Regions from separate parts of the Klebsiella terrigena genome, predicted to be linked through region 1. Evidence: predicted binding sites of a transcription regulator. Region 1 holds the regulator's gene; each other region holds the start of a gene.
What was found. Region 1 encodes CRP, which controls carbon source genes, mostly activating them, when cyclic AMP is high. Its sites were predicted from a motif close to ATGTGANNNNNNTCACAT; they were not measured.
Positions count from the first base shown of each region.

Region 2: a site for CRP is predicted at 4,243-4,260, ahead of rhaS (HTH-type transcriptional activator RhaS). Genes of this name have one in related genera too.
Region 3: a site for CRP is predicted at 3,567-3,584, ahead of cdd (cytidine deaminase). Genes of this name have one in related genera too.

Region 1 is NZ_CP050508.1:400,954-408,908, reverse strand. It holds gene HCK03_RS01835 (ABC transporter ATP-binding protein) at 1-1,550, shown strand, start outside; gene HCK03_RS01830 (hydrolase) at 1,750-2,772, shown strand; gene HCK03_RS01825 (YheU family protein) at 2,769-2,987, shown strand; gene HCK03_RS01820 (phosphoribulokinase) at 3,024-3,893, shown strand; gene HCK03_RS01815 (OsmC family protein) at 3,951-4,355, opposite strand; gene crp (cAMP-activated global transcriptional regulator CRP) at 4,662-5,294, shown strand; gene HCK03_RS01805 (YccS/YhfK family putative transporter) at 5,347-7,425, shown strand; gene argD (bifunctional acetylornithine/succinyldiaminopimelate transaminase) at 7,415-7,955, opposite strand, start outside.
Region 2 is NZ_CP050508.1:5,485,615-5,493,569, reverse strand. It holds gene rhaS (rhamnose ABC transporter substrate-binding protein) at 1-314, opposite strand, end outside; gene rhaD (rhamnulose-1-phosphate aldolase) at 457-1,287, opposite strand; gene rhaA (L-rhamnose isomerase) at 1,365-2,624, opposite strand; gene rhaB (rhamnulokinase) at 2,621-4,087, opposite strand; gene rhaS (HTH-type transcriptional activator RhaS) at 4,401-5,237, shown strand; gene rhaR (HTH-type transcriptional activator RhaR) at 5,311-6,159, shown strand; gene rhaT (L-rhamnose/proton symporter RhaT) at 6,164-7,198, opposite strand; gene sodA (superoxide dismutase [Mn]) at 7,490-7,955, shown strand, end outside.
Region 3 is NZ_CP050508.1:1,686,365-1,694,319, reverse strand. It holds gene mhbT (3-hydroxybenzoate transporter MhbT) at 1-1,261, opposite strand, end outside; gene HCK03_RS08015 (LysR substrate-binding domain-containing protein) at 1,388-2,299, shown strand; gene HCK03_RS08010 (CidA/LrgA family protein) at 2,425-2,829, shown strand; gene HCK03_RS08005 (CidB/LrgB family autolysis modulator) at 2,819-3,514, shown strand; gene cdd (cytidine deaminase) at 3,643-4,527, shown strand; gene sanA (outer membrane permeability protein SanA) at 4,655-5,365, shown strand; gene HCK03_RS07990 (GGDEF domain-containing protein) at 5,406-6,773, opposite strand; gene mglC (galactose/methyl galactoside ABC transporter permease MglC) at 7,036-7,955, opposite strand, start outside.

The DNA.
Region 1 (7,955 bases):
CCATTGACGCCTGGACGATCCGCTCACGCGCCTCGAGCCTGCTGCACGGCCTGGGCTTCAGCAACGAACAGCTGGAGCGCCCGGTGAGCGACTTCTCCGGCGGCTGGCGTATGCGCCTGAACCTGGCGCAGGCGCTCATTTGTCGCTCTGACCTCCTGCTGCTGGATGAACCGACTAACCACCTCGATCTCGATGCGGTGATCTGGCTGGAAAAGTGGCTCAAAAGCTATACCGGCACGCTGATCCTTATCTCGCACGATCGCGATTTTCTCGATCCGATCGTCGATAAAATTATGCATATCGAACAGCAAAACATGTTCGAGTACACCGGCAACTACAGCTCGTTCGAAATACAGCGCGCCACCCGTCTGTCGCAGCAGCAGTCGATGTATGAAAGCCAGCAGCTGCGCGTCGCCCATCTGCAAAGCTATATCGATCGCTTCCGCGCCAAGGCCACCAAGGCGAAGCAGGCCCAGAGCCGCATTAAAATGCTGGAGCGCATGGAGCTTATCGCCCCGGCCCACGTCGATAACCCGTTCCACTTTAGCTTCCGCGCGCCGGAAAGCCTGCCCAACCCGCTGCTGAAGATGGAAAAAGTCAGCGCTGGCTACGGTGAACGCATTATCCTCGACTCGATCAAGCTGAATTTGGTTCCCGGCTCACGCATCGGCCTGCTGGGACGCAACGGCGCCGGTAAATCGACGCTCATCAAGCTACTGGCCGGCGAGCTGCAGCCGCTGCAGGGCGAAGTGGGGCTGGCAAAAGGGATTAAGCTGGGCTACTTCGCTCAGCATCAGCTGGAGTTCCTGCGGGCGGATGAATCACCGCTGCAGCACCTGGCTCGCCTGGCGCCGCAGGAGCTGGAGCAGAAGCTGCGCGACTATCTCGGCGGCTTCGGTTTCCAGAGCGATAAGGTCAACGAAGCAACCCAGCGCTTCTCCGGCGGCGAAAAAGCGCGCCTGGTGCTGGCGCTGATCGTCTGGCAGCGCCCTAATCTTCTGCTGCTCGATGAACCGACTAACCACCTTGACCTCGATATGCGCCAGGCTTTAACCGAAGCGCTGATTGATTTCGAAGGCGCGCTGGTGGTGGTCTCGCACGATCGCCACCTGATCCGTTCGACCACCGACGATCTCTATCTGGTCCACGACGGCAAGGTTGAGCAGTTCGACGGCGATCTGGAAGATTACCAGCAGTGGCTGAGCGACTCGCAGAAGCAGGAGAGTCAGTCGTCTGACGCGATCAAAGATAACGGCAACAGCGCCCAGTCCCGCAAAGACCAAAAGCGCCGGGAAGCGGAGCTGCGCACCCTGACTCAGCCATTGCGTAAAGAGATTACCCGTCTTGAGAAAGAGATGGATAAGCTCAACGCCCAGCTCGCGCAGGCGGAAGAGAAACTGGGCGACAGCGGCCTGTATGACGCATCCCGCAAAGCGGACCTGACCGCCTGCCTGCAGCAGCAGGCCAGTGCCAAATCGGGTCTGGAAGAGTGCGAAATGGCCTGGCTGGAGGCGCAGGAACAGCTGGAGCAGATGCTGCAGGAAGGCTAAGCCCTGCGGGCCGAGCGCGCGGCCTCGACGGTTCACTGGCAATGAGCTTTCGGGGCCACTCTTCATGCCACAAAAGGCCCTATAGCGCCCGCTCTTTTTCGCGTAATCTCCACCAGCTGGCCATAAGATCACATATTGGCTAACCTGCGCACTTCATGCGCGGTATAGTGTTTATAAGTTTATTAATTGCTCTGGTGCTATGGTTGAAATCACCCCTACAGAAATGACGCCCCCCGAAGACGACTCGCGCGAGTTTCACCCAATGCGCGGCGTGGGCAATCGTCATCTGCAAACCATGCTGCCGCGACTGATCCGCCGCAAACTGGGCTTTACTCCACACTGGCAGCGCCTTGAACTCCCCGACGGTGATTTTATCGATTTGGCCTGGAGCGAAGATCCCGAATCAGCCCGCCATAAGCCGCGGCTGGTGGTTTTTCACGGTCTGGAAGGAAGCCTGCACAGCCCTTACGCTCACGGCCTGATCCACGCGGCAATGCAGCGCGGCTGGCTCGGCGTGGTGATGCATTTCCGCGGCTGTAGCGGCGAGCCTAACCGTAATAACCGCATCTACCACTCCGGAGAGACGGAAGACGGCACCTGGTTCCTGCGCTGGCTGCAGCGCGAATTTGGTCCCGCGCCCACGGCCGCCGTAGGCTATTCGCTGGGCGGCAATATGCTCGGCTGCCTGCTGGCAAACGAGGGCGACAGCGTCCCGCTCGACGCGGCGGTCATCGTGTCGGCCCCGTTCATGCTGGAGGCCTGCAGCTACCATATGGATAAAGGCTTCTCCCGCGTCTACCAGCGCTATCTGCTGAACCTGTTAAAAGCGAACGCCGCGCGCAAGCTGAAAGCCTACCCGGGCTCTCTGCCGGTTGATTTACGCCAGCTCAAAGGCATGCGGCGCATTCGCGAGTTTGACGATACCATCACCGCCAAAATTCACGGCTTTGCCGATGCGCTGGACTACTATCGCCAGTGCAGCGCGATGCCGCGTCTGAGCGATATCACGAAACCCACGCTGATCATTCACGCGAAAGACGATCCGTTCATGGACCATCATTCCATTCCGCCGCAGGAGCAGCTACCGGCCAACGTCGAGTACCAGCTGACCGAACAGGGCGGGCACGTCGGGTTTGTCGGCGGCACGCTGCGCAGGCCTGAGATGTGGCTGGAAAGACGGATCCCGGACTGGCTAACGCGCTGGCTGGAAGGAAAAAAATGATTATTCCCTGGCAGGATCTGGATCCCGAAACGCTGGATAACCTGATTGAAACCTTTGTGTTGCGCGAAGGCACCGATTATGGTGAACATGAACGCTCGCTGGCCGATAAGGTCGCCGATGTAAAACAGCAGCTGAAAAGCGGAGAAGCCGTACTGGTGTGGTCAGAGCTGCACGAGACGGTCAACATCATGCCCCGCAAGCAGTTCCACGGCTAAGGCGGCGCCACACCATCGTTTAATCTGGGAGTTGATATGTCTGCCAAACATCCGGTGATTGCCGTCACGGGCTCCAGCGGCGCGGGAACCACCACCACCAGCCTCGCCTTTCGCAAAATCTTCGCCCAGCTGAACCTGCGTGCCGCCGAAGTCGAGGGCGATAGCTTCCATCGCTACACCCGCCCGGAAATGGACATGGCGATCCGCAAAGCGCGGGATCAGGGGAAGCACATCAGCTATTTTGGCCCGGAAGCAAACGACTTCGGCCTGCTGGAAAACACCTTCCTCGAGTACGGACGCAGCGGAACCGGCCAGTCGAGAAAATATCTGCATACCTATGACGAGGCCGTGCCGTGGAATCAGGTACCGGGCACCTTCACGCCCTGGCAGCCGCTGCCGGAGCCGACCGACGTCCTGTTTTACGAAGGGCTACACGGCGGCGTTGTCACCCCGCAGCACAACGTGGCGCACAATGTCGACCTGCTGGTGGGCGTCGTGCCCATCGTCAACCTGGAGTGGATCCAGAAGCTCATCCGCGATACCAGCGAGCGCGGGCACTCTCGCGAAGCGGTGATGGATTCGGTCGTCCGCTCAATGGAAGATTATATTAACTTCATCACCCCGCAGTTCTCGCGTACCCATATCAACTTCCAGCGGGTTCCCACCGTTGATACGTCGAACCCCTTCGCCGCTAAAGGTATTCCCTCGCTGGATGAAAGCTTTGTGGTGATCCACTTCCGCAACCTGCAGGATATCGACTTCCCGTGGCTGCTGGCGATGCTGCAAGGGTCGTTTATCTCGCATATCAATACGCTGGTGGTACCGGGCGGCAAAATGGGGCTGGCGATGGAGCTGATCATGGCGCCGCTGGTTGAACGGCTGATGGCAGGGAAAAAGATCGGTTAAGCCGGTAAACACCCCGGCTGCACGACGCAAACCGGGGCCACGGGCTGGCCTTCCGGCTTAGCCCTCGATAACTTCGTACGAATGCGTGATATTTACCGCTTTTTGCAGCATCAGCGCCACCGAGCAGTATTTCTCCGCCGACAGGTCTACCGCTCGCGAAACGACCGCATCCTTCAGCTCGCGGCCGGTCACGATAAAGTGCAGGTTGATGTGGGTAAACAGGCGCGGCGCCTCTTCCCGACGCTCTGAGGTCAGCTTCACCTCACAGTTGGTCACATCGTGACGTCCTTTCTGCAAAATTGAGACCACGTCGATGGCGCTACAGCCGCCGGCGGCCATCAGCACCATTTCCATCGGACTCGGCGCTTTATCCCCGGAGTTACCGTCCATCAAAATCTGGTGGCCGGAAGCCGACTCACCGATGAAGGTTAACCCTTCCACCCATTTCACACGAGCTTGCATAAAATTTAACTCCAAGGTTGCAATTTTCCTGACAGATTACACGTACATAACAAATCTCGCAACGGAAGGCGACCTGCATCATGCTGAAGCGAGACACCAGGAGACACGCGGCAAAAGCTATGCTAAAACAGTCAGGATGCTACAGTATTACATTGATGTACTGCATGTATGCAGAGGAATTCACATTACAGGCTGAAGAAAAATCACCAGCCAGCTTCCCAGGCATAGGGAAACAATACGATTGCATGCCCGGATGCCGTGTAGTGTCGGCACCCGGAGATAGCTTATAACAGAGGATAACCGCGCATGGTGCTTGGCAAACCGCAAACAGACCCTACCCTCGAATGGTTCTTGTCTCATTGCCACATTCATAAGTACCCATCTAAAAGCACGCTGATCCACCAGGGTGAAAAAGCAGAAACGTTGTACTACATCGTCAAAGGCTCTGTGGCTGTGCTCATCAAGGATGAAGAAGGTAAAGAGATGATTCTCTCTTACCTCAACCAGGGCGATTTCATCGGTGAATTAGGCTTGTTTGAAGAAGGCCAGGAGCGTAGCGCCTGGGTACGTGCGAAAACCGCATGTGAAGTGGCCGAAATCTCCTATAAAAAATTCCGTCAGCTAATCCAGGTTAACCCGGATATTCTGATGCGTCTCTCGTCGCAGATGGCCCGCCGTCTGCAGGTTACCTCTGAGAAAGTCGGTAACCTTGCCTTCCTCGACGTCACCGGCCGTATCGCCCAGACGTTGCTGAACCTGGCAAAACAACCTGACGCCATGACCCACCCGGACGGTATGCAAATCAAAATTACCCGTCAGGAAATCGGTCAGATCGTCGGCTGTTCACGTGAAACCGTTGGCCGTATTCTGAAGATGCTGGAAGATCAAAATCTGATCTCCGCACACGGTAAAACTATCGTCGTCTACGGCACGCGTTAAGCTGATAAAACGGCGTGTTGCTCCTGCAACACGCCGTTTTTGTTTTCCCTCTATGTGGCGCAGGCTGATTTACCACCCGGAAGTCAACTACGCACTGCGGCAAACGCTGGTGCTGTGTTTGCCGGTCGCAATAGGCCTCCTTCTCGGCCATCTGCAGCAGGGTCTGCTGTTCTCGCTGGTTCCCGCATGCTGCAACGTCGCCGGTCTTGATACACCGCATAAGCGCTTCTTTAAACGCCTGATTATTGGCGGCTCGCTCTTTGCCGGCTGCAGCCTGATCGTTCAGCTCCTTCTCCAGCACGATATCCCGCTCCCTTTAATTCTCAGCGGCCTGACCCTGCTCCTTGGCGTCACGGCAGAAATCAGCTCGCTGCACGCGAGGCTGCTGCCCGCCTCGCTGATTGCCGCCATCTTTACTCTGAGCCTCGCCGGCAATATGCCGATCTGGGAACCGCTGCTGATCTACGCGCTTGGCACGCTGTGGTACGGGCTATTCAACTGGTTCTGGTTTTGGCTGTGGCGCGAGCAGCCGCTGCGCGAATCGCTAAGCCTGCTCTACCGGGAGCTGGCCAACTATTGTGAAGCCAAATACAGCCTGCTGACCCAGCATATCGACCCGGCAACCTCGCTGCCTCCGCTGCTGACCCGTCAGCAAAAGGTCGTCGACCTGATCACCCAGTGCTACCAGCAGATGCATATGCTGGCGGCCAATCAGCGTAGCGACCATAAGCGCCTGCTGCGGGCGTTTCAGGTTGCCCTCGATCTGCAGGAACATATTTCCGTCAGCCTGCATCAGCCGGAAGAGGTGCAGAAGCTGGTCGAACGCAGCCACGCGGAAGCGGTAATCCGCTGGAATGCGCAAACCGTCGCCGCGCGGCTAAGGGTGCTGGCGGATGACATCCTCTACCACCGCTATCCGCAGCGCTTTAACATGGATAAGCAGATCGGCGCCCTGGAGAAGATTGCCTCTCAGCACCCCGACAACCCGGTCGGGCAATTCTGCGCATGGCACTTCAGCCGCCTTGCCCGGGTGCTGCGCACCCAGCGTCCGCTGTACCCACGTAACCTGATGGCCGATAAGGAACGGCGCCTGCCGCTACTGCCTGCGCTGAAAAACTATCTCTCTTACAAATCGCCGGCTTTACGCAACGCCGCCCGGATCTGCGTGATGCTCACCGCCGCGAGCCTGATGGGCAGTGCGCTAAACCTGCCCAAACCCTACTGGATCCTGATGACGGTGCTTTTCGTCACCCAGAACGGCTACGGCGCAACGCGGGTCCGCATCGTCCACCGGGCGGCAGGGACCCTCGCCGGCCTGGTGATTGCCGGACTGACGCTGCACTTTCACGTCCCTGAGGGCTATACGCTGACCGCGATGCTAATTATCACGCTGTTGAGCTATCTGATTATTCGCAAGAGCTACGGCTGGGCGATGGTGGGCTTTACCGTCACGGCGGTTTATACCCTGCAGCTGCTGACGCTTAACGGCGAGCAGTTTATTGTCGCCAGGCTTATCGATACGCTTATCGGGTGTCTGATTGCCTTCGGCGGGATGGTATGGCTGTGGCCACAGTGGCAAAGCGGCCTGCTGCGTAAAAACGCCCACGACGCGCTGGAGGCGGACCAGGAGGCCATCCGCCTTATTCTCAGCGACGATCACCAGGCGCCGGCGCTGGCCTATCGGCGGATGCGCGTCAACCAGGCACACAACTCGCTGTATAACTCGCTGAATCAGGCGATGCAGGAGCCCGGCTTTAACTCGCAATATCTTGACGATATGAAGCTATGGGTCACCCATAGCCAGTTTATTGTCGAGCATATCAACGCCATGACCACGCTGGCCCGCGAGCACAATATGCTGACGCCGGATCTGGCCCGGCGCTATCTTGAATCCTGTGAGATTGCGCTACAGCGCTGTCAGCAGCGGCTGGATACCGACGGGCCGGGTAGCGCCGGCGAGGTGAATATTATGGAGTCGCAGGATGCGGACGTGCCCCGCGGCCCGCTGAGCACCATGGAGCAGCACCTGCAGCGGATCCTCGATCATCTGAACACCATGCACACCATCTCATCGGTGGCATGGCGTCAGCGCCCGCATCACGGCATCTGGCTACGCGCAACTAAGCGCTAAGTACGCGCTGTACCGCCTGTGCAAAGCGCGCCATTCCTTCGTCAATATCGCTATCGTCAATGACCAGCGAAGGCACAAAGCGCATCACGTCAGGCCCGGCATTGAGCACCATAACCCCCGCTTCCGCCGCGGCATACAGGAAATCACGCGCCCGGCCGTGATGCTGCGGCTTCAGCTCCGCACCGATCAACAGCCCCATACCGCGAATATCGCTAAACAGATCGAAGCGGGCGTCAATCTGCTGCAGATGCTGTACAAAGCGTTCGCGCTTCGCGTTGACGCCGTCCAGTACCTCAGGCGTATTAATCAAATCAAACGCCGCACCGGCGACGGCGCAGGCGAGCGGATTACCCCCGTAGGTTGAACCGTGGGAGCCGGCATGGAACGCGCTGGCAATATCGTGGGTGGTCAGCATGGCGCTAATCGGGAAACCGCCGCCGAGCGCTTTCGCGCTGGTCAGGATATCCGGCGTCACGCCGTAATGCATATAGGCGAACAGCGAACCGGTACGCCCCATTCCGCACTGCACT
Region 2 (7,955 bases), 510 kb from region 1:
CGCTGCATCGCTTTTTTCAGCACCGGCACCACGGCGTCCGGATCGTTGGCGGAAATGGCGATCGCATCCACCCCCTGGGCGATCAGCCCGTTCAGCACTTCGATCTGCGCTTCGGCGGTGGTGGTGGTGGGGCCGGTATAGATCACTTTCACATCGCCTAACTCTTTAGCCGCTTCCTGCGCGCCGACGTTTGCTGCCTCGAAGAATCCATTTCCCAATGATTTTGCCACGAGGGCAATTTTAACTTCAGCTAAAGCAGAACCGGACAACGCCAGAGCGGCAACGGTGAGGATCAAGCTTGTCTTTATTTTCATTGCTTTTACTCCACATGATTGAGTTAGTTTCCCACCGTCTTTCATCTTGCTGATGCGTGGGCTTCCCGCAGGGCGAAAGAGTTAGGGTAGAGTTTGCAGGTGACAGAGTTCGCCCCGTCTCGGTGAGCGGGGCGCGATGTAATTATTGATAAAGGTCTAACGCGGACTGCACGGGCTGTACATCAAAGCGCTTGCCGAGGGCAATCAGCTCTTCGCGGGTGATGGTCTGCTTCATGCCACCCATGGAGTAAACCTTCACCAGCACTTCAGCCGATTTCTCGGCGGTATCGATCAGGCCAAAGGTCTCATCCAGCGTCGGCCCGCTGCCGAAGACGCCGTGGAACGGCCACAGCACCAGCGAATGCTGACGCATTTCCAGCGCGGTGGCTCCGCCGATTTCGTCGGTACCCGGCACCATCCACGGCAGAATGCCGACGCCGTCCGGGAACACCACCAGGCATTCGGTGCTGCCTTCCCAGAGCTTGCGGGTGAAGAGATCGCTGTTGTTCTCCAGCACGTAGGTCAGGGCGATCAGGTTGGTGGCGTGGCAGTGCATGATCACGCGATCTTTGCCGCCGGTCAGCCTGATGCGTTCGCTGTGGGAGAGGAAGTGGGCCGGCAGTTCTGAGGTCGGCACCGCCTCGTGGGTTAAGCCCCACAGGACGTGATATCCCGCACCGTCGCTGTCCACTTTGACCACGCCGAGGTTGGCGGCCGGATCGAGCTGCACGTTGCGGAAAAACTTACCGGAGCCGGTGACGATAAACGGCTGGTTGGCCAGCGTCGGCATCGGCTGGCTCAGGGCGATATAGCGCGGTTTGGCGTGGAAATCCGCCGCGAAAGGTTCGATATCGGCCTCGTCGAGGCGCAGCGTCAGGTTACCGCCGTTGCGCTCATCCCAGCCCTTCAGCCACGCATCTGTGGTGGCCTTAATCATGCCCTGGACGAACCAGGAGTCGATAATCGTGTGCATAGTCTTGTGCTTCCTGTTGATTCGGCACGGGGTTGACCCCGCGCCCTGAATAGGTTGTTTATCTGTCGGTTGCCGGGCTACCCGCGCTGGCTGAGAACGGCCTTCTCGTAGCCGCGAACGCTATCCAGCCACTGGCTGCCCGCCGGAGTATCGTGACGCTGGCAGTACATCTCCCAGACGGCCTGCCACGGCAGGCATTTCTGCTCTTCCAGCAGCGCCAGGCGGGCGGTGTAATCGCCGTCGGCTTCCAGCTGGCGCAGCTGTTCCGTCGGCTCCAGCAGCGCGCGCAGCAGCGCTTTTTTCATGTTGCGGGTACCAATCACCCACGCCGCGATGCGGTTGATGGAGGCGTCGAAGAAATCGAGGCCGATGTGCACGCGGTCAAACAGGTTGTGGCGGATGATTTCGCTGGCGATGGCCTGGGTTTCGTCATCCAGCAGCACCACGTGATCGCTATCCCAACGCACCGGGCGGCTGACGTGCAGCAGCAGGCGCGGAATGTAGAGCATGGCGGCGGAGATCTTGTCGGAGATGACCTCCGTGGGATGGAAGTGCCCGGCGTCCAGGCACAGCGCGGTCTGCCGGCTGGTGGCATAGCCCATATAGAATTCATTGGAGCCGACGGTGTAGCTTTCGGCGCCGATACCGAACAGCTTGCTCTCCACGGCATCGATGTGATGCGCCGGGTCGAGCTTCTCGCTAATGACCTCATCCAGCGCGTTCAGCAGGCGCTGGCGCGGTGCGAGGCGGTCAACGGTGATGTCCTTCATGCCGTCCGGGATCCAGATATTCATCACCGACGGGGTGCCCAGCTGCTCGCCGAAATAGGCGGAAACCCGGCGGCTGGCCTTGCAGTGATCGATCCAGAACTGGCGGATTTCATCGTTAGCGTGCGAGAGGGTAAAACCGTCGGCGCTTAGCGGATGTGAGAAACAGGAAGGGTTAAAGTCGAGACCCAGCCCGTTGCTTTTGGCCCACTCCACCCAGTTTTTAAAGTGCTCAGGTTTGATTTCGTTACGCGCAACCGGGGCGTCGGACTCCAGGTACAGCGCGTGCAGGTTCAGCCGTTTCGGTCCGGGGATCAGGCTCAGCGCCTGCTCAAGGTCGGCGCGCAGCTCGCCCGCGTTGCGGGCTTTACCCGGATAGTTGCCGGTGGCCTGAATCCCGCCGGTTAAGCTCCCCTCCGGGTTTTCAAAGCCCGCGACGTCATCGCCCTGCCAGCAGTGCATGGATACGGGGAGCCGGTCCAGCTGGCGCAGAGCCTCCTCGACATCCACACCGGCGGCGGCGTAGCGCTGTTTAGCAATTTCCCAGGCTTGTTCAAGTTGAGTGGTCATGCGCAAAGCTCCTTGGTCTGTTGTTGCTGAAACTGCGCAACGAAGCGGGCAATTTCATGTTCAGGATTAGGGGTAAACGTGGTGAGCGCGTAGTTGTCGCGTACCACCTGACGGAAATCATCGACGTTGTTCAGCTCATCCAGCGTCATCAGCTGGATGCCGATATTGCCGAGCGTAGAGGCCTCGACGGGGCCGGCGATAACCGTTATGCCGCAGGCGTCCGCGCACAGCTGATTGAGCAGCGCGTTCTGACAACCGCCGCCGACGATATGCAGCTGGCTGAAGGGCTGGCCCCGCAGCCGGGCAAGCTCGCCGAGCACGCGGGCGTACAGCAGGGCGAGGCTGTCAAAAATACAGCGCGCCAGCTCGGCGTCGCCGTCGGGCACCGGCTGTCCGGATTCGCGGCAGGCGGCCTGAATTTCAGCGCTCATATTGGCCGGGTTGATAAAACGCTCATCGTTGCAGTCAATCACCGAGCGGCAGGCCGGTAGGTCGGCGGTCTGGGCAATCAGCGCCGGCAGGTCGCTGACGTTCTGCTCTTTCAGCACCCGCTGCAGCAGCCACAGGCCCATAATATTTTTCAGCACCCGATAGCGGCCTTCGGCGCCGCCTTCGTTGGTGATATTGGCCCGCAGCGCATCGTCGCCGGTGCAGGGGGTTTTGCTTTCAAAGCCCATTAACGACCAGGTGCCGGAGGAGAGATAGGCCGCATTTTTACCGGTCAGCGGAGAAGCGATCACCGCGCTGGCAGTATCGTGACTGGCGACGGCGACGACCGGGATCGCGTTGCCCTGCGGGCAAATCCAGTGGCCGATCACGTTGCCGGGATGGGTCGGGGTACCGAACCACTCGCGCGGCGCGCCGCTCCAGTTCAGCAGATCCTCATCCCAGCTATCGCTGTTGATATTGACCAGCTGAGTGGTGGTGGCGTTGGTGTATTCCCAGTTCATCTGGCCGGTCAGACGGAAGCTGAAGTAGTCCGGGATCAGCAGCGCGTGCGCGGCCTGGCTCACCAGCTCCGGCTGCTGCTCAACCAGGGCGCGCAGCTGGTAAAGGGTGTTGAACGGCAGAAACTGAATGCCGCTGCGGCGATAGATATCCGCTCGGCCTATCTGCGTTTCGGCATGCTGCATCAGGCCGTGGGTGCGGTCGTCGCGATAGGAAACCGCGAGGCCGACGCGCTGGCCCTGGCCGTCGAGCAGGACATAATCCACGCCCCAGGTATCAATGCCGATGCTGTCGATAAGGATGCCCTGCGCGCACACCAGCGCCAGCCCGCGGCGAATTTCGCCTTCCAGGCTATCGATATCCCAGCAGTCGTAGCCATCCACCTTGTGCAGGCTGTTGGTAAAACGGTGGATTTCACGCAGCGTTAGCGCACGCTGTCCGCTTTCATAGCTGGCGAGCATCACCCGCCCGCTGGAAGCGCCTAAATCAACGGCGACACAATGTCGAAAACTCATGGCAGAGATCCTTCTGAAAATCATTGCCAGCAGTCTAAAAAAGTCGCCGGTCGCGCACCTTCTTGCCACGGACAGAGAAATTTCTCCGCTGGCAAGAAAGCAAAGGTGACCGTGAGAGAGCTCACAATTTCATTCTGTCGCTATCGACGTGGGGGATGTGACGCTCTCCGCAGTTCCCGATCTTTCCGGCTGTTTCTTGAAAAAGCGGCAGGCTTTACGCCGTTTGCGGTCGAAAATTGAAGGCCGGATTGCCGGTCCTTAATTACTATTTGCGACAGTGATTGATAACATTTCTCATTTCGAGGGAGCTGCTATGACCGTATTGCACAGTGTGGATTTCTTTAAGTCCGGTACTTCTGCTGTTGCCATTGAGCCACGCCTCCCTCAGTCGGCGTTTCCGGAGCATCACCACGATTTCCATGAAATTGTTATCGTCGAGCACGGGACGGGGATCCACGTTTTCAACGGCCAGCCCTATACCATCAGCGGCGGCTCGGTCTGTTTTATTCGCGATCACGATCGCCATCTTTATGAACATACCGATAACCTGTGCCTGACCAACGTGCTCTACCGCGCACCGGATGCCTTTCGCTTTCTGAGCGGCGTCAGCCAGCTGCTGCCGCAGGAGCAGGAAGGCAACTATCTCTCGCACTGGCGGGTTAATCAGGGGGCTTTGCAGCAGGTGCGGCAGATCGTCAGCCAGATGGAAAGCCTCGGCGGCGAGTCGGATGTGCATACCATTGCCAGCCGGGAAATTTTGTTTATGCAGCTGCTGGTGCTGCTGCGCAAAAGCAGCCTCGCGGAAGGGGCCGCCGATAGCGAGGCGCGGCTCAATCACCTGATGGCGTGGCTGGAAGATCACTTTGCAGAGGATGTCTGCTGGGAAGAGGTAGCGGCCCAGTTTTCGCTGTCGCTGCGCACGCTGCATCGTCAGCTCAAGCAGCAGACCGGCCTGACGCCGCAGCGCTACCTGAACCGGGTGCGGTTGATGAAGGCGCGCCATCTGCTGCGGCACAGCGATGACAGCGTAACGGATATCGCCTATCACTGCGGATTCGGCGACAGTAACCACTTTTCGACGCTTTTTCGCCGCGAGTTTTCCTGGTCACCGCGTGATATCCGCCAGGGACGCGACGCCATTCTTCAGTAACGCGAGAGCAGTCAACGTTTTAGCGAGCAAAATCGCGAATAATCGAACGTTATTTGTGCCTGGAGTTGTCGCGGTGGCCGGTCAGTTGATTCTTCGCAAAGATGAGTTTTTTGCCTCGCCTTCTCAGGCGGTGGCGGTAGCGGATCGCTACCCGCAAAACGTCTTCGCCGAGCATACCCATGAGTTCTGCGAACTGGTGCTGGTGTGGCGGGGAAACGGCCTGCATGTGCTTAACGATCGCCCGTGGCGCATTACCCGCGGCGATCTGTTCTATATCCGCGCGCAGGACAAGCACTCCTATGCGTCGGTGAACGATTTAGTCCTGCAAAACGTCATCTACTGCCCGGACCGGCTGCGGCTCAACTTTGACTGGGCGGCCCATATTCCCGGACTGTTTGGTACGCCGTGGGTTCCGCACTGGCGAATCGGCAGCTCCGGTATGACCCAGGTGCGGCAGGTGATTACCCAGCTTGAACAGGAGAGCACCCGCAGCGACCCCCAGGCCAATCAGATGGCCGAGCTGCTGTTCGCCCAGTTGGCGCTCATTCTGCACCGACATCGCTACGCGACCGACAACCTGGCGGCGACCCAGAGCGAAGCCCTCCTCGATAAACTGCTGACCGAACTGGCCGGCAGCCTGAACCGACCCTTTTTCCTCGATCGCTTTTGCGCGCGGGAAGCGTGCAGCGAGCGCGCCCTGCGCCAGCAGTTTCGCCAGCAGACGGGTATGACGATCAACCACTATTTACGTCAGCTGAGAATTTGCCACGCGCAGTACCTGCTGCAGCATACGGAGCGGCTGATTGGCGAAATCGCTATGCTGTGCGGATTCGAAGACAGTAACTACTTTTCGGTGGTCTTTAACCGTGAGATTGGCATGACGCCGGGGCAGTGGCGGCAACGCAGTCGCGTCGCCGCTTAGGCGTTTAGTTTGCCATTCCCAGGCCGACAATATTGGCGGCAATAATGATCACCACGCAGCCAAGGCTGAGTACGCCGACCGGACGCCGTCCGGCGTTGTTCCACTCCTTCAGCACCAGCCCCACCAGCCCACCGCACAGAACGTAGAAGCTCATATGCAGCATCCAGCTCATGTAGTCGTACTGTGCCGGAATGCTGGCGTGGCCCCATGCGTAGAAGAAGAACTGCAGGTACCACATCAGGCCGCCGAGCGCGGAAAGCAGGATATTGGCGATGATGAGCGGTTTTGCCCGCGAGAAGTCCGCTTTTATCGACAGGTTTTTCACTTTTGCCAGCCGAATAAAGCAGAATCCGAGGTTCACCAGCGCGCCGCCGCCCATGATGACCACGTAGCTAGGCAGAGCGGTGTACAGCGGGTCAACCCCCAGCGCCGCGGCGGCTTCGTGCATCGGTTTGGCGGCGTTCATTGCAAACGACATCCCCGCCGAGAAAATGCCGCACATGACCGCCAGGACCAGACCTTTTTTAAGGTTGAAGTCTGCGGCCTTAATGCCCATTTTGCGCTCTTTCAGCTGCCCCGCTCGGGTGACAATGGCGACGCCAATCACCGCGACCAGCACGCCGAGCAGTGTCATCTGACCGCCTTTGGTATTGATTAAAACCTCGAACTGACCGTTGAGAATCGGGGTCATGAGCGTACCGACGATCAGGGTAATGCCGATGGCGATACCGATCCCCATCGACATGCCGAGATAGCGCATGGTCAGGCCGTAGTTGATATTGCCGATACCCCACATCGCGCCGAACAGGAAGACCGGCAGCAGAGTCGAGGCGCTAAAGGAGTTGTAATAGGCCCAAAAATCAGGCAACAGCAGGGCGCTGATAGTCCAGGGCAGGATCAGCCACGAGACAATCCCGCCGATAGACCACATGGTTTCCCATGACCACTGCTTAACTTGTTTGAACGGAGCATAGAAACAGGCTGCACTGGCCGCACCTATCAAATGCCAAAAAATACCCATCGTAATCGCGTGATTCATTGATTTTATCCTCATCTATTTTTTATCGGATAAATCTTCTTCCGACCCGATGAGTGTAAAAATCGGTCAGTTTTATCGCCTTCAGGCTGTTGCCACGTGTGGGTAAACCCTGGCAACCAACGGCTTAATTACTTGTTCCAGCTCACAAAATCGCGGGTATCACACTCTGTTATAACCTTATTAAAAATACGGCATTGATAAGCGTTTTCAATATCATTTAATTAACTATAATGAACCAACTGCTTACGCGGCCTTAACACTTTCAGCCGCTCGACAATAATGGAGATGATTATGAGTTTTACACTGCCAGCCCTGCCGTACGCTTATGACGCCCTGGAACCGCACTTCGACAAGCAGACTATGGAAATCCACCATACTAAGCACCACCAGGCTTACGTTAACAACGCGAACGCTGCGCTGGAAAGCCTGCCGGAATTCGCCGATCTGTCTGTTGAAGAGCTGATTACTAAACTGGATCAGCTGCCGGCTGACAAAAAAGGTCCTCTGCGTAACAACGCGGGCGGCCACGCTAACCATAGCCTGTTCTGGAAAGGCCTGAAAACCGGTACCACCCTGCAGGGCGACCTGAAAGCGGCTATCGAGCGCGATTTCGGCTCCGTTGATAACTTCAAAGCTGAGTTTGAAAAAGCTGCAGCCACCCGTTTCGGCTCCGGCTGGGCGTGGCTGGTACTGAAAGGCGACAAGCTGGCCGTGGTTTCTACCGCGAACCAGGACTCCCCGCTGATGGGTGAAGCTA
Region 3 (7,955 bases), 1.3 Mb from region 1:
CGGCCGGAACGGCGATGACGAAAAACAGGGTATCGAATGAGAAATTCATCGCCATCATCATGCCGCCGGAGAGAGAGCCGACGATGGCTCCGCAGCGGCCGACGGCGTTTGACCAGCTGACGCCGGTGGCGCGGCTCTGGGTCGGATAGAGCGTGGCCGTTAGCGCGTTAAGGCCCACCTGCGAACCGCTGACGCCAATCCCGGTGCCGAAAATCGCCAGCGCCATTAGCCACAGGCCGTTCTCGCTAAGGCCAATCATCACGATGCAGACCGCGCCCAGGCAGTAGCTCAGCGCCAGCACCCGATACGGATTAAAGCGATCCATCAGCACGCCCAGCAGCAGCGCGCCGAAGGTGCCGCCAATCTGGAAAGCGGCGGTGACCCATGAGGCGTGCTGCAGGTCGATGCCGCGATGGTTGAGCAGCGTCGGCATCCAGCTGGAAAGCAGGTAGATAATCAGCAGGCTCATAAAGAACACCACCCATAGCATCAGGGTAATGGGCAGCTGGCGGCCAACGAACAGCTGGCCGATGCTGCCTTTAGCGCCGGTGGTTGGCTCATCCAGCCAAAAATGGGTCTGCTCATAGCGCTCGCCGGTAATAGCGCCGACGGTTTTCGCAATCACCGGCTGCGGCAGCCGGCGGCGGATCTGCCAGCGCGGGGATTCCGGCAGCACCGCCAGCAGCGCCGCGGCCAGTAGCAGCGGCAGAACGCCGCCAAGCGCCAGGATGCCGTGCCAGCCAATCTGCGCTACCAGCTGGGCGCTGACCACGCCGCCCAGCGCCGAACCGAGGGTAAAGCCGCAAAACATCAGGGTCACCAGCGCACCGCGCCGCCGGGCGGGCAGATACTCAGAGGTCATGGTAATGGTGTTCGGCATCGCCCCGCCGAGGCCGAGCCCGGTCAGGAAGCGCAGGATAACCAGCGTCTCGAGGTCGGGGGAAAAGGCCGAAAGCAGGCTAAAGAGGCCAAATAACGCCACGCAGAACTCAATCACCCGCTTGCGACCGAAGCGGTCGGAAAGCGGGCCGCACAGCAGAGCGCCGGCGGTTAAGCCCAGCAGGCCTGCGCCAAACAGCGGCGCGAGCTCGCTGGCGCCGAGCTGCCAGTGGGCGCGAATATCGGGAGCGATAAAGCCAATGGCGGCGGTATCAAAACCGTCGAGCATGACCACCAGAAAACAGCAGATAATCACGCGCCACTGCCGGGCACCTACCGGAGCGGCGTCCAGCAGCGTTTGCAATTCACGTCGTTGAGTCATCGTTATGCCTCAGTGCAGGGAGGAGGAGATGTTGTATTTATTTCTTTTATGTTGCGATTTTGTAACTCAGGCGATGAAATGTACAATGGTATCTCGGGCATAGACATAACCTGGAGGTTATTGCTAATGGCAAACTGGACGCAAAAACTGAAGCTGCATCATCTGCAAATGCTGGTGGCGCTCGGCGAGCAGGGCAACCTGACGCAGGTGGCGAAAATGATGAATATTACTCAGCCCGCGCTCTCTAAATGGCTGACTCAGTTTGAAGAAGAGGTCGGCATGCTGCTGTTCGAACGCCATAGCAAAGGCCTACGCCCTTCCGAAGGCGGCAAGCTGCTGCTGCAGCACGCCCAGCGCCTAATCAACGATATGTCCCGCTCGCAGTATGAGATTGAGCGCTTCAAACAGGGCGGGCTGGTGGGTAGCCTGATGATCGGCTGTTCGCCTGTGGCCACCGACTGCGTTGCGCTGGCCATTCTCTCGCTGCTCAAGGAGATGCCGAGCCTGCATCTGAACATCGAGGAAAAGGTGATGACCCCCCTGCTTCACGACCTGCTCTCCGGGGTGGTGGACGTGGTGGTAGGCCGGGTGGGCGGACGGGCGCTGGAGCTGCCGCTTAACTATCGGGTGCTGTATACCGAGCCGGTGTGCTTCGTCGCCCGCCCCGATCACCCGCTGGCGCAGATGCCGAGCCTCGGCTGGGCCGACCTCGCCCACTGGCGCTGGATAGTCTGGCCAACCGGCACGCCGATCCGCCTGAGCATTGACAACGCCCTGGTCGATAACGGCGTGATGCTGCCGGAAAATACCATCGAGTCGGCGTCGATGAACGTCACCAGCAACCTGCTGCAAAGCAGCGACATGATCTCTATTCTTTCTTTACGCCTGGCACAGCGCTTTGCCGAACAGCAGCAGCTGGCAATTCTTAATTTGCCGCGCATCGAACAAAAAGGTAGCGTCGGGGTATTCTGGCGAAAAAGTGAAACGCCATCGCTTGCCCTCAGCCGGTTTCTGGATTATCTATCGCAGGCATCGTAGCCGTGGCGCTGCCCGCGCGGGGTTCCATTTCTCTATCCCCGCTATGCGTATTATTCATGATGTGATCGGTAGCACATTTTTGGGTTTAATTGTATGATGAATGCGGTTCATCAAGGGTTATTACCATGAGTCAATCACTGATTATTATCTGGCAGTATCTGCGGGCTTTTGTGCTGATTTACGCCTGCCTGTACGCCGGGATTTTTATCGCCTCCCTGCTGCCCATCACCATCCCAGGCAGCATTATCGGGATGCTGATTTTGTTTGTCCTGCTGGCGCTGCAGATTATGCCGCCGAAGTGGGTTAATCCCGGCTGTAACGTGCTGATTCGCTATATGGCGCTGCTGTTCGTGCCCATCGGCGTGGGCGTAATGCAGTACTGGGATTTGCTCCGCGCTCAGCTCGGCCCGGTCGCCGTCTCCTGCACCATCAGCACGCTGGTCGTTTTTCTGGTTGTCAGCTGGAGCTCTCATCTGGTGCACGGCGAACGCAAAGTGGTCGGCCAAAAAGGAAGCAAAAATGATGCATGAAATCTGGTGGTCACTGCCGCTGACGCTGATCGTGTTTTTCCTCGCCCGCAGGCTGGCAGCGCGCTTTAAATTTCCGCTGCTCAACCCGCTGCTGGTGGCGATGGTGGTCATCATCCCTTTTCTGCTGCTGACCGGCATCTCTTACGATCGCTATTTTCAGGGCAGTAAGATCCTCAACGATCTGCTGCAGCCTGCGGTGGTGGCGCTGGCCTTTCCTTTATACGAGCAGCTCCACCAGATTCGCGCCCGCTGGAAATCGATTATTACCATCTGCTTTATCGGCAGCGTGGTGGCGATGGTCACCGGGACCACCGTGGCGCTGTTAATGGGCGCGACGCCGCAAATCGCCGCGTCGATCATGCCGAAATCGGTCACCACGCCGATTGCGATGGCGGTCAGCGGCAGCATTGGCGGTATTCCGGCAATCAGCGCGGTATGCGTTATCTTCGTCGGCATCCTCGGCGCGGTTTTCGGCCATACGCTGCTCAACCTGATGCGCATCCGCACCAAAGCCTCACGCGGCCTGTCGATGGGTACCGCCTCGCACGCGCTGGGCACCGCGCGCTGTGCGGAGCTGGATTACCAGGAGGGGGCCTTCAGCTCGCTGGCGCTGGTGCTGTGCGGGATTATTACCTCCCTGGTTGCGCCGTTTTTGTTCCCGGTGATTTTAGCCGTGGTGGGATAATTTGTGATTTAAGTCACATTTATTAATGCAACATAATAGAGTTGCACAAACAATGAGATATTAATCACATATACAGGCCATCACCGCCCGTACACTAGATTTCCATTACATTGTTATGAGGCAACGCCATGCACCCACGTTTTCAAGCTGCTCTCCCTCAACTGACGGCAGACCTGCAGACGGCAATCGCCCCGATGCTGACCGACCCGCATTTCCCGGCCATGCTCGATGCAGACCAGGTCGCCGCGCTGCAAAGCGCAACCGGCCTCGACGAAGACGCGCTGGCCTTTGCCCTGCTGCCGCTGGCCGCAGCCTGCGCGCGCGCCGACCTCTCGCATTTTAACGTTGGCGCTATCGCGCGCGGCGTCAGCGGGCGCTGGTATTTCGGCGGCAACATGGAATTCCTCGGTGCGACCATGCAGCAAACCGTCCATGCGGAGCAGAGCGCCATCAGCCATGCGTGGCTGCGCGGCGAAAAATCCCTGCTGGCAATCACCGTTAACTACACGCCCTGCGGCCACTGCCGCCAGTTTATGAACGAGCTCAACAGTAGCCAGGTGCTGCGCATCCACCTGCCGGGCCGCGAGGCGCATTCGCTGCAGCACTATCTGCCGGATGCGTTTGGTCCGAAGGATCTGGAGATCAAAACGCTGCTGATGGACGAGCAGGATCACGGCTTCCCGCTGAGCGGCGACGCGCTGGCGCAGGCGGCGATCCGGGCGGCAAATCGCTGCCACATGCCCTACAGCCAGTCGCCGTCAGGCGTCGCGCTTGAGCTGAAGGACGGCACGATCTTCTCCGGCAGCTATGCCGAAAATGCCGCCTTTAACCCGACGCTGCCGCCGCTGCAGGGCGCCCTTAACCTGCTCAGCCTGAACGGCTATGATTATGCCGATATCCAGCGGGCCATTCTCGCCGAAAAAGCCGATGCGGCGCTGATCCAGTGGGATGCCACCGCCGCCACGTTGAAGGCCCTCGGCTGTCACAGTATTGACCGCGTGCTGCTCGGTTAAATCCCCCATAAAACGGGCCTCTGGCCCGTTTTGTTGAAAATCCCCGCAATCAAACGATGGTTTCTTGCTCTTGCCCGGCGGGTAAAGTAGCCTGAACACTCCATTGTCTACCGTTGAGCCCAGGTTAATGTTAAAGCGTGCGTTATACAGCCTGTTAGTCCTGTTCGGCCTGCTGCTGTTGACCGTGCTGGGTCTTGACCGCTGGATGAGCTGGAAAACCGCGCCCTATATCTACGATGAACTGCAGGATCTGCCCTACCGCCAGGTTGGGGTGGTGCTCGGCACCGCCAAGTACTACCGCACCGGGGTCATCAATCAATACTACCGCTACCGCATCCAGGGTGCGCTCAACGCTTACAACAGCGGCAAGGTGAACTACCTGCTGCTCAGCGGTGATAACGCGCTGCAGAGCTATAATGAGCCGATGACAATGCGCCGGGACCTGATTAAAGCAGGCGTCGATCCGGCGGATATCGTGCTGGACTATGCCGGCTTCCGCACCCTCGACTCTATCGTGCGGACCCGCAAGGTGTTCGACACCAACGATTTTATTATCATCACCCAGCGCTTCCACTGCGAGCGCGCGCTGTTTATCGCCCTGCATATGGGCATTCAGGCGCAGTGCTATGCGGTCCCGTCGCCAAAAGATATGTGGAACGTGCGGATGCGCGAGTTCGGCGCGCGCTTTGGCGCCCTCGCGGACCTCTACGTGTTCAAACGCGAGCCGCGTTTTCTCGGCCCGCTGATCCCTATTCCGGCACAGCAGGAAGTTCCGCAGGGAGTGCAGTCCTATCCGGCGGTGACGCCTGAGCAGCTGCTGGAGCTGCAGAGTAAATAGCGCGCGACCGACCGGGGTCGCGCAGCGCTAAATCCGCCGTTTAATCGCTAAATTCAACCACCCGGTTACGGCCGCCGTTTTTGGCGTCATACAGCGCCTTATCGGCCTCATCGACCATTTTTTGATAATCAGGATGGCCGCGATAGTGGCTGACCCCGAACGAGGCGCTGAGCGCGACCTTTTCCCCCTCCGCGGTCACGTAAGGCGAGCTGGCAATTTTGTGGCGGATAGCGTCGACAAAGCTCAGCGTCTGGTGGCGGGTAAACTCCAGATAAACAATCATGAACTCCTCGCCGCCGTAGCGGAACACGTAGTCGCTGGCGCGCGTGCTCTCCGTCAGGATCGCCGCGATATGGCGTAATACCTCATCCCCGGTCGAGTGGCCCCAGGTATCGTTGATCTGCTTGAAGTGGTCGACGTCCAGCATCGCCACCGCCAGATTTTTGCCGCTCTCCATCGCCAGTTTCACCTCGTGCTTGAGCACCGTTGACATAAAGCGCCGGTTTAGCAGGTTGGTCAGCACGTCTTTACCGCTTTCCAGGCGATTGGCCTCTTCAAACAGCGAGGTGAACAGGTTATTAATGATCATGGTCTTTGAGCGAATATCGCTCAGCAGGGACTGAATAGAGTCCAGCTCGTTTCCGCCGGTATCCGCCCCTTTGTTTAACATGTCGTCAATGGCTTCAATCAGCAGATTAATTTGTTCTATTTCCGGCTGCCTGCCGAAGTGCTGACTGCACTTGTGGCGGAACCACAGGCCAAACTCTGAATCGCTTAGCAGATAGGAGTGAATATTGGCGGTACGCGAGACCAGCGCATAGATCAGCGCATTTTCCCAGTTAAACAGCGCGGCCTGCTGCTTGCCTTTTTCCAGCTCAAGGTTGGCAATAAGATTGTGCAGGCGGTAGGACTCTTCGTTCTTCGCTTCATTTAGCTGATATTTTTCATAAGCGTAGGTCATCAGCTCGCTGGCAATTTGTATCGATACCGAAACGTACTGCTGCATCAGAATACTTAATTTACTGTCGAGCGCTAATGACTGAATATAGTTAAGCATCGACTGAGTAATGATGCGCATGCCTTTGAGTACCAGACTCGCCGGAATGCCAACCCGCGAATGGATATTACCGATATGATATTGCTGCCCGGCAAACTCCAGCAGCCCTTCGCCTTTCAGGGTCAGAGCATGAATAATCCATTTACGCATCGAATGCCGCAACCGCGTATGAACCATTTCCGAACAGAGGAATTTTTCCGCGTGCGGATCCGCCAGCATAATGTCATAAAATTTATCCGCCAGATCGGCCGCCTTATCATCAGCAATATGCCGCAGCTTAGCGGAGACCGGTTCGGAAATCAGCAGCGAAAACTCAACCCATTCTTTTACAATTTGTTCACTATATTTCATCAATCACTCAATGACTTACTCATGTGCTTAAATTATCCTGAATAAACTATCCATTAATTATGCAGAAATTATTATCTTTACCAGAAAGACCCATTCCGCACTATCTTCCTCCAGATATCGTGGAAAGAGAATTGCTGCGCGGGGGCTTATTTGTCTATTTTTGGACTTTAATCCTTAAACCCTGAAGCGGTTTAACAATAAACCCGTGCGGCGCAAACAAAAAAAAGCCCGCGCACTGCGCGGGCCTGATAAACATAGAACGTTATTTTTTACGCGCGTATTTCAGCGAATCCAGCGCAACGGCGAAGATAATAATGGCGCCCTTGATAATATACTGCCAGTACGGGTTCACGCCGATATAGGTCAGCCCGTAGTTAATCACCGTAAAGATGATAACGCCGGTAACCACGCCGAACACGGTACCCACGCCGCCGCTGAAGGAGACGCCGCCGACCACGCAGGCCGCAATCGCATCCAGCTCGTACATAAAGCCGAGGTTGTTGGTAGCGGAGCCAATTCGCCCGGCCTCCAGCAGCCCGCCGAAGGCGTAAAACACGCCGGACAGGGCATAAATCATCAGCAGGTTAAGGGCCACGTTAACCCCTGAAACCTTCGCCGCTTCCGGGTTGCCGCCGATAGCAAAGATGTTTTTGCCGAAGCGGGTTTTGTTCCACAGGATCCAGACGAAGAAGACGGCAATCAGCGCGTAGAAGGTAATATACGACAGGCGGAACGTCCCCAGCGCAATAAACCCTTGAGCGAAGTGCGAGAAGTGGCTGTCGAATCCGGAAACCGGCGAGGCGCCAACAAAATCGTAGTACAGGGAGTTGATCCCATAAACGATGATCATGGTGCCCAGGGTGGTGATAAACGGCGTCACGTTCAGGTAGGCGATGATAATACCGTTAATCAGGCCAATCACCGCACCAATCGCGCACACCAGCAGGATCACCAGCGGAATTGGCATGGTTGCCATATCCGGGAAGACCTTGTTGGCGTTATCCACCGCCTGCAGCATCGTTGCGGCGATAACCGCCGCCAGGCCAACCTGACGTCCGGCTGACAGGTCGGTGCCCTGAGTCACGATGAGCCCCGCGACGCCCAGCGCGATAATAATACGCACCGAGGACTGGGTCAGAATGTTACTTAAGTTGAGTAAACTTAAGAAGGTGGGATCCTGGA